Regions from separate parts of the Brucella sp. BE17 genome, predicted to be linked through region 1. Evidence: predicted binding sites of a transcription regulator. Region 1 holds the regulator's gene; the other holds the start of a gene.

Region 1 (3,191 bases):
CTTGACGCCATTGACTGACTTGACGTGACTTGTCGACGCCGTCTTATCGCTCTTTGCCGAGGAACCGGTCGTCGTGCAACCCGTCACCAAAAAAGGTGCTACAATCAATCCCGCCAGAACAGGCAGCTTCCATTTACCCACGCGCGTCAATGGCACACTCCATAGCTCGGGTTCACTCGCATATCTGAACCCTTCATAATCAGCCGGTCAAAAAGCATAAGCGCACGGCTGGGGTGCAATTTTGAAAATGGACGAAGATCAGTTTCTCGCGCCCGTTACTTCACTTGTCATATCCAAAGTTTTGTAACTTTTAGGCTAAAAAATGACGAAAGAGCAAATTCTGCAATCGCTTCTTTGACGCCTTGCTGACTTGGAGTAAACCATTTCGTATTTTTCAATCGCCGCGCAAATAGTTCAAAATCATTAATATTTTCTTAAATATACATGACCTTGACGAGATGGATGGTATTCGTTGTAATTCAACGGCTTGCAATACGCGTCACAACATTACCTTAATCTGAAAAACTTCTTCCACCAAGGTTTTCTTCTTGAAAATGATCGCCGAAGAACATCAACCGGCACATATTTCTGACTACGTAACGGTTCCATGAACTTTGATGTGGTGAATGTAATATTACGTGAAAACAGCCGGTTTTCATCTTTATGACGAGGCGAATCACTGGTGTTGCTTGGCGCAGATATCAAACAAGGCCCGCCTTCCAGCTGGAAAGCGGACCTTGAATTCAGTGCGGAAAGAATTCAACCGAACGAGTAGCCAGCTCCGCGCACGGTGCGAATGGGATCAAGACCGCGGCTGACATTGATCGCCTTGCGCAGGCGTCCGACATGCACATCCACGGTACGGTCATCGACATAGATGTCCGGACCCCAGACGCCATCGAGCAACTGGCTGCGCGAAAAGACGCGGCCCGGCGACATCATGAAATATTCCAGAAGGCGAAATTCTGTCGGTCCGAGACGAATTTCCTTTTCCTTGCGGTAAACGCGGTGCTGCTGGCGGTCGAGCACCAGCTCGCCCACTTTGAGCACATGCGAAAGCAGGCTCGGATTGGCGCGGCGCAGCATGGCCTTGACGCGGGCCAGAAGTTCCGGCGTGGAAAAGGGCTTGACCACATAGTCGTCCGCACCAACGCTCAATCCCCGCACGCGCTCGCTTTCCTCGCCACGCGCGGTCAGCATGATGACCGGCAGACGTTCCGTTTCCGGCCATTGGCGCAGACGGCGGCAAAGCTCGATGCCAGAAACGCCCGGCAACATCCAGTCTAGAATGAGAAGGTCGGGCACATTTTCACGCAACGCGATTTCCGCCTCATCCCCCCGCAACATTGTATCGACGTGATAGCCTTCGGCTTCCAGATTATAGCGCAGCAGAACGCTCAACGCTTCTTCGTCTTCAACCACAGCGATTTTGGGTACCTGTGACATGCGGTATTTCCTGTTCAAATCCGCGAACGGCAGATCAAATCCCCCAGTATCGATCCTGTGCCGTCGCGCTATTCCTTCATGCTCCCCGCCAAAGCGACAATGGTCGGTCTGCCTCAGCTTGGCGTATCCACGACGATGCCGTGGCTAAGATCGTCCTTGGGGCGTTCCGTGGGCATCTGCAGGCCAGTCACGATATAATAGACCGTCTCGGCAATATTGGTGGCATGATCGCCGATACGCTCGATATTCTTGGCGCAGAACAAAAGATGCGTGCAGGCCGAAATATTGCGCGGATCTTCCATCATATAGGTCAGCAACTCGCGGAACAGCGAGGTGTACATCGCATCAATTTCGTCATCGCGATCACGCACCACATTGATCTGCTGCACGGAGCGCGTCGCATAGGCGTCAAGCACATCCTTCAACTGCGTCAGGGCCAGCTCTGCCAGCGTTTCAAGACCGCGATAAAGCTTGATCGGCTGCCTCGATTCGGAAACAGCAGCAACGCGCTTGGCAATATTCTTACCCAGATCACCGACGCGCTCCAGATCGGCTGAAATGCGGATCGAACCAATGATCTCACGCAAATCCACAGCCATTGGCTGGCGCTTGGCGATAATCATGACAGCCTTATCGTCAATCTCGCGCTCGCTTGCATCTAGAATGAGATCGTCGGAAATCACGCGCTGGGCCAGCGCATTGTCGGCATTGACAATGGCTGCCACGGATTGCTCGACCATGCGTTCGGCATGACCGCCCATTTCGGCGATCTTTTGCGCAAGGAATTTCAGTTCATCGTCATAGGCACTAACGGTATGCTGAGCCATAATAAACCTCGTTATGGAAATCGTGAGAACCCGTCAGCCAAAGCGTCCGGTGATGTAATCCTGGGTGCGCTTTTCGGTCGGTGCCGTAAACATCGTCTCGGTATCGCCCACTTCGACGAGATTGCCCAGGTGGAACATGGCCGTGCGCTGCGACACACGTGCCGCCTGCTGCATGGAGTGGGTCACGATAACGATGGTGTAGTTCTGGCGCAATTCGTCGATAAGCTCTTCCACCTTGGCGGTGGCGATAGGATCAAGTGCCGAGCATGGCTCATCCATGAGGATTACTTCTGGGCTGACTGCAATGGCGCGAGCAATACACAGGCGCTGCTGCTGGCCGCCTGACAGGCCAGTGCCTGCATCGTGCAGACGGTCTTTCACTTCCTCGAAAAGGCTGGCCTTCTGAAGGCTGGTCACGACGATTTCTTCCATATCGGCCTTGTTGCGCGCCAGACCATGGATACGCGGTCCATAGGCCACATTTTCATAAATGGTCTTTGGAAACGGGTTCGGCTTCTGGAACACCATGCCGACACGGGCGCGCAGTTCTACCACGTCGATTTTTGGATCGTAGATATCCTCGTCATCGAGCGTGATCTTGCCAGTGATGCGGCAGCCCTCGATGGTGTCGTTCATGCGATTGAGCGAGCGCAGGAAGGTAGACTTGCCGCAACCAGAAGGACCAATCAGCGCCGTGACCATCTTTTCCGGCACCTCCAGATCAACTTCGAACAGGGCCTGCTTCTCACCATAGAATACACAAACCTTGTCGCCGCGCATCTTTACGGAATTTGCGTTGGCGTTCATCTTTTCTCCTACGGCTTTCTCGAGAGATCGTTCTGTCATCAGATTCATTACTTGCTCTCCCGTTTACCAGCGGCGCTCAAAGCGGCGGCGCAGAATAATTGCTGCAATGTT
Region 2 (3,191 bases), 390 kb from region 1:
TTCGGCTGCGATTATCGCCCTTTTATCGGGCATCTTTATTGACGCGACGAGCTGGGTCATCTTGCGCGCGTTCACCGGCTTTGCCATGGCGGGTGCTTTCATGGTAATCGAAAGCTGGCTCAACGAGCGTGCTACCAATGAATCGCGCGGGCGGATTTTCGGCCTCTATATGATGGTCAACTACGGAGCCACCATGTCCGGGCAGATGCTGGTCGCAGCTGGTGACGTGCGTTCCGACCATCTCTTCATGATCTGTGGCGTGTTTTTCTGTCTGGCGCTCATTCCCACCGCCATTTCCACCGCCGTCAGCCCAAAGCCGCTCACCGAAGTGCAACTCGACCTCAAGGCGCTTTACCGCAACTCTCCTGCCGCCTTCGTCGGCTGCATATTGATCGGCATCGCCAATGGTGCCTGGGGTACGCTGGGCGCTGTTTTCGGCGCACAGTCCGGCATTTCAACCACACAGATCGCCCTGATGGTCAGCGCCACCATTGCCGCAGGTGCTGTGATGCAAATTCCCGTCGGGCGTATTTCCGATCTTGTCGACCGTCGGCTGGTTCTGGCGGGTGTCGCGGCTCTCGCTGCCCTGATGGGCCTTGCAACCTTCATTGCCGCGCCTTCGAATGGCACCGTCATCATCGTTATGGCCGGCTTATACGGTGCCCTTGCCTATGCGCTTTATCCGGTCGCCGTAGCACACGCCAACGACCATGCAACGGCGGAAAGCTTTGTAAAAGTTTCGAGCGGGCTGCTGCTGCTTTATGGTTTCGGCACCATGCTCGGCCCGTTGCTTGCCGCGGTTGCCATGGATATATTCTGGCCTTCGGGGCTGTTTGCCATCACCATGCTCGCGCATATTTCGATTACTGGCTATGCCCTCTTCCGCTCTCGCCAGCGTGCGGCGCTTCCAAAGGAAGAAAAAGACCAGTTCAAGAGCATGCCATCCGAGCGCGGTGCAACGCCTGAAGCGCTGAACCTTGATCCGAGAGCAGAGACGGAAGGCTGATATTTTCGCCGGTCGGTGGAAAAATAATAAGCAATAAAATAACTGTAAAAAAAATATGCGGCGGCTGTGACACAGCCGCCAACTTCACCATTCTGGTAAATTCCTCAAGCCTTAAAGCGAGATGCTCGCATTTAATACGATAGAGCGACCGTGTTTAACACCCGCGTAGGCGTGATGTTCGCTCTAACGGCTCTTCGAAAATACCTTCATTATTAATGACGGGTGGCTTGGGATTTTACTTTTTCAATCTGCTCCTTGAGCAGAAGTTTCTTGCGCTTGAGAGTGGTAACATGAAGATCATCCATTGCCGGTGACGCCAGGGCTTCGGAAATTTCCTGCTCCAGAGCGCCATGCTTCTTTTCGAGCGTGGCAAGATGGGACTCGATAGCCATCATCAGTTCTCCTTTGTTTTGTTTCCACAATAACAACGGAACAAACCGGCTTTTGTTCAAGCTGTGCTGCTCCGTCTGCTCAAACTGCATGAAACGCCCGGCACATCTCCTGTTTTCCGGGCCGAACACACAGTCCCGGCTGCCAGGGAAGCGTCATTGATTGTTATCTTCGACAGCCGCTCCCATGACAGAACCATGACAGTTTGGCACGAGTTTGGTCTAAAGTCGAATTTGTCGTGGTAGCATTTTCCAATCACGAAAAATGTGATAAAGGCTCAACCAAACGGGCTGGATGCTGTGCCTTTGACGGGATGGCGCAGCCCGTATGTTTATTCAAAAGAACGGGGCTTTCGCATGTCCGATCAGGATCAGGCCGAGATAAGATTGGCCGTCGCACGTCTGAAACAGGAACACGCGGATTTCGATGCAGCCATCAAGGCCATGATGGAAGTTGGCTGTGACCAGTTGCGCATCCAGCGCATGAAAAAGAAAAAGCTCCAGATCAAGGACAAGCTTCAGGAGCTTGAAGATCAGGTCATTCCCGATATCATCGCCTGAGGGCGCTTTACATGGAACAAACAAGCCGGGCCTGCCCGGCTTTGCCTTTTATAAAAATCAATGCAGTGAAACAGGAATGATCAATGAGCGTGAGTGCCGACGTCGCCATCATCATGGGCAGCCAGTCCGATTGGGAAACCATGCGCCATGCAACCGACACGCTGGAAGCGCTCGGCATTTCCTTTGATGCCCGCATTGTCTCCGCGCATCGCACACCCGACCGGCTGGTTGATTTTGCCAAGGGCGCGAAGGCCCAAGGTTTCAAGGTCATTATTGCAGGTGCCGGCGGGGCCGCGCATCTGCCCGGCATGACTGCGGCCATGACGCCACTGCCGGTCTTTGGCGTTCCCGTGCAATCAAAGGCGCTTTCGGGGCAGGATTCGCTGCTCTCTATCGTGCAGATGCCTGCAGGCATTCCGGTCGGAACACTCGCCATTGGTCGCGCCGGTGCGGTCAACGCAGCGCTTCTCGCAGCAGCCGTTCTCGCACTTCATGATGATACGCTTGCCGCCCGTCTTGATGAATGGCGTCTGGCTCAGACGCAAAGTGTGGCCGAACGCCCATCCAACGAGGTGTAAGATGAACATAAACGCACTTCAGCCCGGTTCCACCATCGGCATCATCGGCGGCGGGCAACTTGGCCGCATGCTGGCGATCGCCGCTGCGCGCCTCGGCTTCAATACGATCATTCTGGAACCACAGGCCGATTGCCCGGCGGCACAGGTTGCCAACCGGCAGATCATTGCCGCCTATGATGACTCGACGGCGCTTGGCGAACTAGCTGAGGCCTGCGATGTCATCACCTATGAATTCGAGAATGTGCCGGTCAGTGCCGTGGATGGCCTTGCTGAAAGCGCTATTGTTCTGCCGCCTCCGGCAGCGCTTGAAATCTCGCAGGACCGTTTTACCGAAAAGAAGTTTCTCAATGAAAGCGGCATCGAGACGGCGCAATGGCGTCTGGTTGACGATCATGAAAGTCTGATTGCAGCCCTTGCAGCGCTCGGCGAGCGGGGCATCCTGAAAACCCGACGTTTTGGCTATGACGGCAAGGGGCAGGTTCGCCTGACATCACTTGATGAGCGACAAGCGCAGGACGCGATCGAGGCCATCAAAAACGCCCCTGCCATTCTAGAAGGCTTTGTCGATTTCGAGCGCGAAGTCTCGGTCATTGCTGCACGTGATCAAAACGGTAATGTTGCGATCTTCGACATTGCCGAGAACGTGCACAAGAACGG

What was found. Region 1 encodes PhoB, which activates phosphate uptake and scavenging genes when phosphate is short. Its sites were predicted from a motif close to TGTCATNNANCTGTCAT; they were not measured.
Positions count from the first base shown of each region.
Region 2: the regulator PhoB is predicted to act here: its motif matches at 1,583-1,599, upstream of AAIB41_RS07950 (DUF465 domain-containing protein).

Region 1 is NZ_CP154467.1:2,020,493-2,023,683, reverse strand. It holds gene AAIB41_RS09840 (cell wall hydrolase) at 1-150, opposite strand, end outside; gene phoB (phosphate regulon transcriptional regulator PhoB) at 760-1,446, opposite strand; gene phoU (phosphate signaling complex protein PhoU) at 1,560-2,276, opposite strand; gene pstB (phosphate ABC transporter ATP-binding protein PstB) at 2,307-3,080, opposite strand; gene pstA (phosphate ABC transporter permease PstA) at 3,144-3,191, opposite strand, start outside.
Region 2 is NZ_CP154467.1:1,631,221-1,634,411, forward strand. It holds gene AAIB41_RS07940 (MFS transporter) at 1-1,006, shown strand, start outside; gene AAIB41_RS07945 (DUF465 domain-containing protein) at 1,219-1,401, opposite strand; gene AAIB41_RS07950 (DUF465 domain-containing protein) at 1,753-1,956, shown strand; gene purE (5-(carboxyamino)imidazole ribonucleotide mutase) at 2,046-2,534, shown strand; gene AAIB41_RS07960 (5-(carboxyamino)imidazole ribonucleotide synthase) at 2,536-3,191, shown strand, end outside.